Regions from separate parts of the Staphylococcus sp. HMSC068C09 genome, predicted to be linked through region 1. Evidence: predicted binding sites of a transcription regulator. Region 1 holds the regulator's gene; the other holds the start of a gene.
What was found. The regulator Rex, encoded in region 1, represses fermentation and respiration genes when NADH is low (regulators of the CRP and FNR family bind a similar motif). The targets are predictions, from matches to a motif close to TTGTGAAATATTTCACAA.
Positions count from the first base shown of each region.

Region 2: nirB (nitrite reductase large subunit NirB) is a predicted target of Rex. The motif match lies at 819-836, and genes of this name have one in related genera.

Region 1 is NZ_KV813733.1:83,767-90,885, reverse strand. It holds gene tsaE (tRNA (adenosine(37)-N6)-threonylcarbamoyltransferase complex ATPase subunit type 1 TsaE) at 1-123, shown strand, start outside; gene tsaB (tRNA (adenosine(37)-N6)-threonylcarbamoyltransferase complex dimerization subunit type 1 TsaB) at 104-769, shown strand; gene rimI (ribosomal protein S18-alanine N-acetyltransferase) at 781-1,206, shown strand; gene tsaD (tRNA (adenosine(37)-N6)-threonylcarbamoyltransferase complex transferase subunit TsaD) at 1,199-2,224, shown strand; gene HMPREF2930_RS01305 (ABC-F family ATP-binding cassette domain-containing protein) at 2,562-4,499, opposite strand; gene HMPREF2930_RS01300 (redox-sensing transcriptional repressor Rex) at 4,747-5,385, shown strand; partial or broken gene HMPREF2930_RS01295 (sulfurtransferase TusA family protein) at 5,452-5,610, shown strand; gene HMPREF2930_RS01290 (ammonium transporter) at 5,720-6,964, shown strand.
Region 2 is NZ_KV813778.1:220,690-227,808, forward strand. It holds gene HMPREF2930_RS10535 (sirohydrochlorin chelatase) at 11-724, shown strand; gene nirB (nitrite reductase large subunit NirB) at 935-3,340, shown strand; gene nirD (nitrite reductase small subunit NirD) at 3,343-3,657, shown strand; gene cobA (uroporphyrinogen-III C-methyltransferase) at 3,648-4,598, shown strand; gene HMPREF2930_RS10555 (nitrate reductase subunit alpha) at 4,805-7,119, shown strand, end outside.

The DNA of each region.
Region 1 (7,119 bases):
GAGTATTTAGTGATTAATATTACGACTATAAATGAAAGTCAACGACAAATTAATATAGCAGCAAAAGGCTATCATTATACTAAAATAAAGGAAGAGATAGACAATGAACTTACTGTTAATTGATACTTCAAATCAACCCATGTCAATTGCTTTGATGAACGATGATGAGGTTTTAGCAATAAAAACAACAAATAGTAAAAAAGATCATTCGAGCCAACTTATGCCTGGTATTCAATCCTTATTTAATGAATCGAATTTAAAAAAACAAGAATTAGATGGGATTGTTGTTGCAAAAGGACCTGGCTCTTATACAGGAGTGAGAATAGGCGTTACTGTAGCGAAAACATTAGCCTATGCTTTGAATACTAAATTATATGGTGTCTCATCGTTAAAAGCATTAGCGGCTACTATAGATACGAATGATAAAAGAATTATCGTACCAATATTTGATGCTCGTCGCCAAGCGGTATATACAGGATTATATCAATATGAAAATAATCAATTAAATACAATTGAAAAAGACCAATATATTTCTTTAGAAGCGTTGCATAAAAAACTCAATGCTTTAAATCAACCTTATGTGTTTGTAGGAGAGGACACGGAAAAATTATCTGAATTACTACATGGAGATATTGAGACTAAACTGCCTAATGCAACTGTCATGAAACACTTGATTCATCAACCTGAGAACATTCATACGTTTGTACCAAATTATATAAAATTGTCAGAGGCGGAACGTAATTGGTTAAACCAACAGAAGAACAGTTAACTATTAGAGCGATGCAAGTCGATGATGTACCAAGTGTTTTCGATATTGAGAGAGAAAGCTTCAACGATAGTTCATGGACCATTGATGCATTTTACCATGAATTAAATGAAAATAACTTCGCAAAGTACTTTGTTGTTATTTTTCAAGAAGAAATTATTGGATATTTAGGATTATGGATAGTAATTGATCAAGCTCAAATTACAACCATAGCAATCAAAGAATCATTCAGAGACTATGGATTAGGTCAGCTATTACTTAATTATGTGATGGACTATGCTAGGCATACTTGTGATGTGATGAGTTTAGAAGTGAGAATTACGAATGTGATAGCTCAACATGTATATAAAAAATTAGGGTTTCAATATGGCGGTAAAAGAAAAAATTACTATGGAGAAGGCGAGGATGCATTAGTGATGTGGGTGAATTTAAATGAATAGAGACATATTAATATTAGCGGTTGAAACAAGTTGTGACGAAACAAGTGTAAGTGTTATAAAAAATGGAAATACGATTTTATCTAATATTGTACTTAGTCAAATAGAAAGTCATAAACGTTTTGGGGGAGTAGTCCCTGAAGTTGCAAGTAGACATCATGTAGAGGGAATTACGACTACAATTGATGAAGCGTTATCTTCAGCTAATGCTACTATGGAAGATATCGATGCCGTAGCTGTTACACAAGGGCCTGGATTAATAGGGGCACTTCTAATAGGAATTAATGCAGCAAAAGCTTTAGCATTTGCCTATAATAAGCCAATCATTCCTGTTCATCATATTGCTGGACATATTTATGCTAATCATCTTGAAGAACCGTTAACCTTTCCTTTAATAGCATTAATCGTTTCGGGTGGACATACAGAACTCGTTTATATGAAATCACATTTAAATTTTGAAGTCATTGGTGAAACACGAGATGATGCTGTAGGAGAGGCTTATGATAAGGTAGCAAGAACAATTGATTTACCATATCCAGGAGGCCCAGCTATAGATGCACTTGCTTTGGAAGGAAAGGACACATACCATTTTCCTAGAGTATGGCTTGAAAAAGATAGTTATGATTTTAGCTTTAGTGGATTAAAAAGTGCAGTGATTAATAAGTTACACAATCAGCGACAAAAAAATGAAGACATAAATAAAGAAGATGTTGCTACCAGTTTCCAAGATAGTGTTGTCGATGTATTAAGTACAAAGGCTATTAATGCTTGTAAATCTTATCATGTTGAACACCTTATTGTAGCTGGCGGAGTAGCTAGTAACAAAGGATTAAGAGAACGATTAAATCATTTGTGTAAAGAAAATAACATTAAACTTTCAATACCTAATTCAAAGTTATGTACAGATAATGCTGCTATGATTGGGGCTGCTGGATATTATTACTATAAAGCTGGAGTAACTTCATCTCTAGATTTAAATGGAAAAAATAATATTGATATTGAAGATGTAACAGTTGAATAATAAAGTAAAAAGTAATTGAACTTAAAATCAAATAAGTTTCAATTACTTTTTTATTTAATTAGGTTAATGTATTGATATATGATATATGTCAATAGAGAACGTGTGTACTTATCAACAAATAGTTAATATCTTGTGGATAAAAAGGGGGTAAAGGTGTGAATATAGTTTGAATGTTGTGTAAAAGTTATGTAAATTATTATCATTCACGTTGTGGATAACTAGGATAAGTTCGTGGATAACTGATATATCAGTATTTTAGTTGTTTATAAATTTGTGAATGAAATAAATAAAAAAACTAGTAAAAATTTGATACTTTTACTAGTTTTTCTTAGATATATTAAATTTTTTCTTGCAATTCTTCCCATTCAGCCATAACATTCTCTAATTGTCGTTCGGTACTTAATTTCTGCTCAGCAAGTTCATTTGCCTTAATAGGATCATTAAAAATATCAGGCTGAGTCAATTGTTGATCAATTTGAGTAATTTGTTCTTCATATTTTTCGATTTGTTCTTCACATTGCTCAATTTGACGCTCAATTTTTCGTAATTCTCTCTTATATTGTTTTTGAGAAGCATACGTATTAGTTGTTGACGAATCAGTGTCTTCTAAATCAAGCGTTTCATCTTTATTGTGTTCCGCTTCAAATTCCTTTAACGCAGAAGCTTCTTCTGTTTTCTCAATAAAATATTGATAGTCACCTAAATATAGTTGACCACCATCTTTATTTAAATCAAATACTTTATTTGCTAGTTGATTAATAAAATATCGATCATGGGAAACAAATAAAATTGTACCTTCAAAATCTTTTAACGCTTGTTCTAACATTTCTTTAGAATCTATATCAAGATGGTTAGTAGGTTCATCGAGTATCAAAACGTTATCACGTTGTAACATAAGTAAAGCTAATTGCAAACGTGCTTTTTCGCCCCCTGATAAATCATTAATAACTTTTTTGACGTCATCTTGAACGAATAAAAATCGTCCTAAAATAGCGCGGACATCTTTTTCATTCATCATAGGATATTGATCCCAAACATAATCTAATATTGTTTTATTAGATTTGAATTCTGCTTGTTTTTGATCGTAATATCCTATGTTTAAATTAGCACCATAAGTAATTTCTCCACCTAATGCTTTTTGACGATTTGCAATTGTTTTGATAAGTGTAGTCTTTCCAACTCCATTAGGTCCAATAATAGCAATATGGTCTCCTTTTGTAACTTCAATATTAATAGGAGCAGTGATAGGGGATTGATAACCTACTTCTAGATTACGGATATGCATCACATCATTGCCAGTATTTCTATCAAATCCAAACTGGATATTAGCACTTTTAGCATCCATCATTGGCTTATCGATACGTTCCATTTTTTCTAATGTTTTTCGACGACTTTTAGCCATACCGCTTGTTGAAGCTCGAGTAATATTTTTTTCCACGAAAGTTTCAAGGCGTTTAATTTCTTCTTGTTGTTTTTCATATTCTTGCATTCTTAATTCATAGTATTTATCACGTTGAGTAATAAATTGCTCATAATTACCTACATAACGCTTCACATCTCCTAAAGCAACGTCATATATTTGAGTTACAATTTTATCTAAGAAGTATCTGTCATGACTAATAATAATGATGGCACCTTTAAAATATTTTAAATAATCTTCTAACCACTTAGTTGTTTCCAAGTCAAGATGGTTTGTAGGTTCATCTAATAGTAATAAATCGGGTTCACTTAAAAGCATCTGTGCTAAAGATAAACGTGTTTTTTGTCCGCCACTAAAATCATTAATGGGTTTATCAAATTCTTCTTCAGTAAAGTTTAAACCATGCAATACTGTTTTAATTTTACTTTCATATTGATAACCTTCAAGTTGTTCAAATTGATTAGATAATGATTCATAACGCTCCATATGTTGTTTATAATCTTCTGAATCATAACTATCAACGTGAGCGGCTAACCAATCAGTTTCATCATTAATAAGCGTTTCCATATGCTTAATATGTTCAAATGGTTTTGACATTTCTTCAATTACAGTCAGAGAAGAATCAAGTGTCATTTGTTGAGTTAAATAACCAATGCGTAAATTCTTGATTTTTGAAATATGGCCACTATCATAATCTTCAACACCTGCAATAATCTTCATTAACGTTGATTTTCCAGCGCCATTTCTTCCTACTACGCCAATACGTTCTCCAGTTTTAACTTCAAAATTAACATGATTAAATATATCTTCACCATCAAACGATTTTGAAATATCATTTAATTGTAAAAGTATCATTCAAGTTTCACCTTTCTATCTATGTAACAATCACATTTATTTAACTTTAAATTTGACATTATTATATCATTTTACAATATAAGGTATGCTTAGGAAACTAAGATATTTATTTTTGAAATAGGTTACGGTATAATATTGCAGTATATCCATAATAGGCATTATATATATTTCGCTAAAATAACTAATTGCACTCTAGTTAGTTTGAATATATAGATTAAAAAGTTCAAACAAAAGGGGGACATTGCATATGCCTCAAAATCAATCAAAAATACCTCGCGCTACATTAAAACGTTTACCTTTATATTATCGATTTGTTAATTCATTGAAAATCAAAGGTATTGATCGTGTGAGTTCTAAAACAATTAGTGAGGCTTTAGATATTGAATCAGCTACGATAAGAAGAGATTTTTCTTATTTTGGTGAGTTAGGTAAGAAAGGATATGGCTATAACGTTGAGAGTCTTTTAGAATTCTTTAAAACGGAGATTAGCGATAGTAATAATATTCATATTGCTATTGTTGGCGTAGGGAATTTAGGACGTGCATTACTTACTTACAATTTTTCAATACATGATGAAATGACAATTACAGCTGCATTTGATATTGATAAAGATATTGTTGGTACAAAAGTTGGAAAAGTGACAGTAAAGCATATTGATGATATTTCATCTGAACTTCAAAAACAAAATATTAATGTAGTGATTCTTACTACACCAGGAAGTGTGGCACAATCTGTTTCAGATCGACTTATTAAGGCTGACGTAAAAGGTATCTTAAACTTTACTCCTGCTAGAATTGATGTGCCAAATGATGTTCAAGTTCATCATATCGATTTAGGTATCGAATTACAATCACTATTATTCTTTATGAAAAACTCTTCAAATTAATATTAAATTATTTTTTAAAGCTAAAATGCATTTGCATTATAGCTTTTTTATAAATATATTAATTTAATGGAAACATTAAAAAATGGTGACGAATTAAAAATAGACTTTGATTGCACTCAAGCAACTGAAGCCATTCCAAACTGGGCAGCTGAACAAGGGTATCCTGTAACAAACTATGAACAACTTGATGATGCTTCATGGACAATCACAGTTCAAAAAGCTTAAGTTTTTCTTTATAAATGTAATGTAATATGACAAATTGTGTCATTTAATCTTACGTATTTTTGCTATTCTTAAAAACTATTAATATGATGTTTTTAAGGAAGTGGTAAAAATGAAGATGGATGACACAATTTTTTTATTTCTATGTATTTTATTAGTTTGGTTAATGACACCAGGATTGAGTTTATTTTATGGAGGCTTAGTTCAATCTAAAAATGTTTTAAATACTGTGATGCAAAGTATGGCTGCTATAATTATTGTTACGTTTACATGGGTGGTCATTGGATTTTCTTTGAGTTTTGGTCATGGAAATGATTGGATAGGTAATTTTGATTTTATTGGTTTGCAACATGTAGGATTTAATACGAATGTTCAATTTAGTCCACATATTCCGTTTGCCTTATTTATGTTATTTCAGATGATGTTTTGTACTATTGCGGTTTCCATTTTATCAGGTTCAATTGCTGAGCGAATGAGATTTATTCCTTTTACTATTTTTATATTTATATGGGTAATTATGATTTACAGTCCTGTAGCTCATTGGGTATGGGGCGGTGGTTGGATTCAACAACTTGATGCTTTAGATTATGCTGGAGGTACCGTAGTACATATTACATCGGGAGTATCAGGATTAGTATTAGCAATAATGATAGGTCACGGAAAAAAAGTAGAGAAACTACAGCCGAATAATTTACTTATTACACTTATAGGTGGTATTTTTGTTTGGATAGGATGGTACGGTTTTAATACAGGAAGTGCGTTTACTTTAAATGATATAGCAGTGATATCGTTTGTAAATACTATCATTGCTGCGAGTGGAGGAGCATTTAGTTGGTTGATTCTTGAATACTTTTCTAATAAAAAGTTAAGCTTACTTGGTTTATTATCAGGTGTACTGTCAGGACTCGTAACCATTACACCAGCAGCTGGATTTGTAAACTACTTAAGTGCATACATTATCTCTATGATTGGTGGTATAGCATGTTATTTTGTGGTCAATTCTATAAAAGAAAAATTAAGATATAATGATACACTTGATGCCTTTGGTATTCATGGTGTTGGAGGTGTGATTGGTGCAATATTGACTGGTGTATTTCAATCACATAAAGTTAATAAAGATATATTAGATGGATTAATCTATACTGGTCATTTACATACTATATGGATACAATGTATTGCAGTTATAGTAGTAGTACTTTACTCGATTATTATAACTTTTATTATTGGAAAGACATTATCAATTTTTATGTCCCTTGCTACGACTGTTGAAGAAGATAAGAAAGGTTTAGATCAACTTGTGCATGGTGAAAAGGCATATTTTTATGGAGAATTAAATAAATTACATAAAAGGTATTGATATATATTTAAAATGTTGAAGTTTCATTAGTAAAACAGTATTTGAAGATAATCACGATATGATAAAATTAATATTATGTTGATATTAATTTAGATGATTAGTCTATTAAAAAATATATCAGATATTGCAAAGTTTGCGGGAGTATTGTAAATACA
Region 2 (7,119 bases), on a different contig from region 1:
GGGAAACTATTTGGTTGCGAATATTCTAGTAGCTCATGGCATGAGAAAAGGAGATCAAAATAAAGCACTCGGTGAATTTATAGATAGTTTATTACAAGATGAAACTTACGCTTATGAGCTTGCTTTTATTGAAAGTGAAGAAAAAAGTGTTGAACATACGATTATTAATTTAATAGAAAAAGGAGAAACGCAATTTAAAGTTGTACCTTTACTTATATTTTCAGCCATGCATTACATTGTAGACATTCCAGAGATGTTAAGAAACATTAAACAAGCACATCCAAATATAACCTATGAAATTAGTGCGCCTCTTGGTACGCATCCATATATGGTGGATTTAGTAGAACAACGTATTAATGATGTGGATATGAATAAAGAGTCAGATGTGGCAGTTGTATTGATTGCACATGGTAGCTTTTCTTATACTAAAGCACATGATGAACTAAAAGAATTGAGTACTAAGTTAAAGCAAGACAAACCTATATATTGCCGTACGTTATATGGAGATATTACGTTTAAAAATGATTTAGATCAACTTTCAAGACAATATCATCATCTTATTGTGGTTCCAATGTTTTTATATGATGGACGTTTAGTTAATAAAGTAAAAGGTCTTATATCAGAGATGGATATTGCTAATGAATTGCACATGACTCCGTCTATTAATTTCGACCCTATTTTAAAATCGATTATTCGAGAGCGATTAAAAGAATTAACAGTATAGTAACTACATACATCTTTCATTATATGAGTGCTAAATCCTCACTCATGTAATGGAAGATGTTTTTTATTAGGGAAATCCCCGATTTTACATTTAAGTGTGAAAATAATCACAAATTCAAAAGAATATGGTATAAAATAGCCTTGTAAAGAATAGTGAGTGCAAAACTATTTGAATTTAATAATAATTAAATGTAATAAAAGGGGCATTGATATGGCTAAACAAAAACTCGTAATGATTGGTAATGGTATGGCTGGTTTAAGAACAATTGAAGAAATTTTAGAACGTTCAGATTCTCAATTTGACATTACAATTATTGGTAAAGAACCTTATCCTAATTATAATCGAATCATGTTATCCAACATTTTACAAAAGAAAATGACAGTTGAAGAAACGATTATGAATGATTATGACTGGTATAAAGAACATCATATTGAACTAATTGTAGATGATCCAGTTGAAAAAGTAGATAGACAATCCAAAACTGTCACTACATCTAAAGGTATCACTGTAGCTTATGATATCTGTATCTTTGCGACGGGTTCAAAGGCATTTGTTTTACCTATACCTGGATCAGAATTACCAAGTGTCATCGGTTGGCGCACAATTGAAGATACTGAGCGTATGATTGAAATTGCTAAAACAAAAAAACGTGCCATTGTTATTGGTGGAGGTCTTCTTGGATTAGAATGTGCAAGAGGATTAATGGATCAAGGTATGGATGTAACAGTTCTTCACTTAGCAGAATGGCTGATGGAAATGCAATTAGACCGTAAAGCTGGAGATATGTTAAAAGCTGATTTAGAACGTCAAGGCATGCATATTGAACTACAAGCAAATTCTAAAGAAATTATAGGAACAGATGATGTAGAAGCTATTAAGCTAGCTGATGGTAGAGTAATAGAAACGGATTTAGTCGTTATGGCTGTTGGTATACGTCCATTTACCGAAGTAGCTCGTGAAGCGGGATTAGAAGTGAATCGAGGTATCGTTGTTAATGATTACTTGCAAACATCTGATGAACATATCTATGCCGTGGGTGAATGCGCGGAACACAACGGTAAAGTATATGGTTTAGTTGCACCTCTTTATGAACAAGGTAAAGTGCTTGCTGATTATTTAACAGGTAAAGAGACTGAAGGATATAAAGGTTCTACAACATTTACGTCTTTAAAAGTATCAGGTTGTGATTTATATAGTGCAGGACAAATCGTTGAAGATGAAACTGTACACGGTATCGAAATCTTTAACAGTGTAGATAATATTTACAAAAAAGTCTATCTAAGTGATGGTCGAGTGGTAGGTGCCGTTTTATATGGTGATACAGATGATGGTTCAAGATTTTATAGTATGATGAAAAAACATGAATCACTAGAGGACTATACACTAGTGTCACTGCTTCATAAAGGCGGAGAAGAAAGTGGAACTTCAATAGCAGACATGCCTGATGATGAAACAATTTGTGGTTGTAATGGTGTAGATAAAGGTACGATTGTCAACGCAATTACAACAAAAGGGTTGACTACTGTAGATGAGGTTACAAAAACAACCAAAGCAGGAAATTCTTGTGGTAAGTGTAAAGGACAAATTGGAGAAATACTAAAATGTACATTAGGTGATGAATTTGTAGCTGCTAAACCAACTGGTATTTGTGCATGTACTGATTTGACACGTGATGAAATTGTTACTCAAATTAGAGCTAAAGGTTTAAAAACATCAAAAGAAGTTCGTCACGTACTTGATTTTAAAGATAAAAATGGTTGTCCAAAATGTCGCCCAGCTATCAACTATTATCTAAATATGGTATATCCTCATGAACACCAAGATGAAAAAGCATCAAGATTTGCGAACGAACGTTATCATGCAAATATTCAAAATGATGGTACTTTCTCAGTGATTCCACAAATGCGTGGTGGTGTCACAGATGCTGACCAATTAATTCGTTTAGGTGAAGTAGCGAAAAAATATAACGTGCCTCTTGTTAAAGTAACAGGGTCTCAGCGTGTAGGGTTATATGGTCTTAAAAAAGATGAGTTACCAAAAGTTTGGAAAGATTTAGGTATGCGCTCTGCCTCTGCATATGGTAAGAAAACGCGTTCTGTGAAAAGTTGTGTTGGTAAAGAATTCTGTCGATTTGGTACACAATATACGACACGTTTAGGTATTCGATTAGAAAAAACATTTGAATACATAGACACACCTCATAAATTTAAAATGGGTGTTTCTGGTTGTCCAAGAAGCTGTGTAGAATCAGGTGTTAAAGACTTTGGTGTCATTTCAGTAGAAAATGGCTATCAAATTTATATTGGCGGTAACGGTGGTACAGAGGTCACTGTAGGTCAATTACTTACTACTGTTGAAACAGAAGATCAAGTGGTACAACTTTGTGGTGCGCTTATGCAGTATTACAGAGAGACTGGAATATATGCTGAACGAACAGCACCATGGCTTAAACGACTAGGATTTGATCATGTTAAGGAAGTGCTTTTAGATGAACAACGTCAAAAAGAACTTTTTGATAGAATTATGGATGCAAAACAAGCACTTGAAGAAGAACCTTGGGAAGCTATTGTTGAAAATAAAGAAGCACAAAAAATATTTGAAGTCGAGAAAGTGTGAGGATGAGTGTAATGGAAAAAGTTAAAGTAACAACTATGGATGAATTAACACCATTAATTGGTAAAAAGGTTATCGTTAAAGATAAACAAATCGGTATATTTTTAACAGAAAATGGAGAAGTGCATGCTATTAATAATGTGTGTCCACATAAAGAAGGACCGTTATCTGAAGGTACTGTAAGTGGAGAATATGTTTATTGTCCACTCCACGATCAAAAAATTGATTTGAATACGGGTGAAGTGCAAGAACCTGATACAGGTTGTGTTGAAACATATCAAGTTGAAATTCAAGATGGAGACGTATTTATATGTCTCTAGTCACTAAAAGTGAATTTGGAAAAGTATATTTAATTGGAGCTGGTCCTGGCAATCCTAATTTGCTAACTAAACAAGCAGAACGATTAATTCGTCAAGCAGATGTTATTTTATATGATCGTCTTGTCAATCCATTGATATTACAATATGCAAAGCCAACTACTGAAATCATAGATGTTGGAAAAAAACCTTATACTAAACATATTCAACAAGAAGGTATCAATTTAAAAATAGTAGCAGCAGCGAAAAAGTATAAAATTGTTGTACGTTTAAAAGGTGGAGACCCAGCAGTGTTTGGCCGAGTAACTGAAGAAATAGACATTTTAAAAGAACATCAGATTGCTTATGATATTGTACCTGGGGTAACTTCTGCGAGTGCAGCGGTAGCTTCATTAGACTTAGGTTTAACGATGCGCTCAGTAGCACCAAGTGTTACATTTTCCACAGGTCATTTTAAAGATGATATTGATCAAGACATGGATATACGTAATTTAGCTAATGGTGGTACTTTGGCAATTTATATGGGAATTAAACGATTAAATGATATTATTAATCAAATTAGAAGATATACTAAAGAAGATTATGATATTGCTATCATTTTTAATGCTACGTGTTATAACGAAACCATAGTGGTTGGTAAACTAAGCACTATTGAACATCAATTATCTAAGCTTAATATGAAACATGATCCAGGAATTTGTATATTAGGCCATATCATTAACTATATGGATGACGAAAAGATTATACACTCAAAACAAACAATAGATGAAACATTGTACGTTATTAAAGGGAATAAAGACTTAGCCCTTTCAAAAGCAGAAGACTTATCTCAACAGTATTTAAAATGCTTAATTCAATATGATGAAACTTATCATTCTTCACAAAAGTATTTATATGAATCGATCATAACGCAGCACCAAAATATTAAATATATTGAAGTGTAGTTCTTTACGCTTCGAATGTCATAAGTGAGATAACACGATATTTAAAACGTGTGTTATCTCACTTTTTTTAGGGATTCTTTTATATGAAATAGGTAATTCCCTAATATAAAAACCATGTGAAAAAATGTACAATTTAAATGAAATTTCTTTAAATAACATTGGACATAAGTAACGTATTACCTTTGCAGGTAGGAGGATTTATATAAATGGGAAAATTCGGATTAAACTTTTTCAAACCAACTGAAACGTTTAATGGAAATTGGTCAGTTTTAGAAAGTAAAAGTAGAGAATGGGAAAAAATGTATCGTGAAAGATGGAGTCACGATAAAGTAGTAAGAACCACACATGGCGTAAACTGTACAGGATCATGTTCGTGGAAAGTTTTCGTTAAAAATGGTGTGATTACGTGGGAGAATCAACAAATTGACTATCCAAGTTGTGGTCCAGATATGCCTGAATTTGAACCTCGTGGATGTCCACGTGGCGCGTCATTTTCATGGTATGAATACAGCCCACTTCGTGTAAAATACCCTTACATTAGAGGTAAACTATTAGATTTATGGACAGAAGCACTTGAAGACAATAATGGAAATCGTATCGCCGCATGGGCATCTATCGTTGAAGATGAAAAGAAAGCTAAATTATATAAAGAAGCACGTGGTAAAGGTGGACATGTACGTGCAAGTTGGAAAGATGTAACAGATATTATCGCAGCACAAATTCTTTATACCATTAAAAAAGATGGTCCGGATAGAATCGCTGGTTTTACACCTATTCCAGCAATGTCGATGATTAGTTATGCATCTGGTGCGCGTTTTATTAATTTATTAGGCGGGGAAATGTTAAGTTTTTATGATTGGTATGCTGATTTACCACCTGCATCTCCTCAAATTTGGGGTGAACAAACTGATGTACCTGAATCAAGTGATTGGTACAATGCTTCTTACATCATTATGTGGGGCTCTAACGTTCCACTTACTCGTACGCCTGATGCCCATTTTATGACTGAAGTACGTTATAAAGGTGCAAAAGTGGTTTCTGTAGCACCAGATTATGCAGAAAATGTTAAATTTGCTGATAATTGGTTAGCACCTAATCCAGGAACAGATGCCGCAGTTGCTCAAGCTATGACGCATGTCATCTTACAAGAATTTTATGAAGATAAACCAAGTGATATGTTTGTTAATTATGCAAAGCAATATACAGATATGCCATTTGTATTGATGCTGGATGAAGATGAGAATGGTTATAAGGCAGGACGATTTTTACGTGCAAGCGATTTAGGTATAAAAAGTGAAAATGGTGAGTGGAAACCAGTTATTCACGATGCGATTAGCCACAAACTTGTGGTTCCAAACGGTACAATGGGTCAACGTTGGGAAGAAGGCAAACAATGGAATTTAAAACTTGAAACAGAAGATGGAAGTAAAATTGATCCAGCTTTATCTGTTGCAGAAGAAGAATATGAGTTACAAACCATTCAATTCCCTTACTTTGATAGTCAAGGAGACGGTATTTTCGAACGACCTATCCCAACTAAAAAAGTTAAATTAGCAGATGGTAAAGAAGTACGTATTGCTACAGTATATGATTTAATGGCTAGTCAATATGGTATTAAACGATTTGGTCATGAGTTAGAAGCTAAATCTTATGAAGATAGTGAATCTAAATATACACCTGCATGGCAAGAAAACGTCACAGGTATTAAACAAGAATTAGTGACACAAGTCGCAAGAGAATTTGCACAAAATGCTATTGATACTAAAGGACGTTCGATGATTATTATGGGTGCGGGGATTAACCACTGGTTCAACTCTGACACCATTTACCGTGCTGTATTGAATTTAGTTCTATTATGTGGATGCCAAGGTGTTAATGGTGGAGGTTGGGCTCACTATGTTGGGCAAGAAAAATGTCGTCCAATTGAAGGATGGAATACTGTAGCTTTCGCTAAAGATTGGCAAGGTCCACCACGTTTACAAAATGGTACAAGTTGGTTCTATTTTGCAACTGATCAATGGAAATATGAAGAATCTAATGTAGATAAATTGAAATCACCACTTGCTAACAACATTAAACATCAGCATCCAGCAGATTATAATGTGACAGCAGCACGTTTAGGTTGGTTACCTTCATATCCACAATTTAATAAAAACAGTTTGTTATTTGGTGAAGAAGCAAAAGATGCGGGCGATGATTCAAATGAAGCTATTTTAAAACGTGCGATTGAATCAGTGAAAAATAAAGAAACAGAATTTGCTATTGAAGACCCAGATTTAAGAAAAAATCATCCTAAAACATTATTTGTTTGGAGATCTAACTTAATTTCAAGTTCAGCTAAAGGTCAAGAGTACTTTATGAAACATTTACTTGGTACACGTTCAGGATTAATGGCTGAACCGAATGAAGATGATAAACCAGAGGAAATTAAATGGAGAGAAGATACAGTAGGTAAATTAGATTTACTTGTATCATTAGATTTTAGAATGACTGCAACGCCTTTATATTCTGATATTGTGCT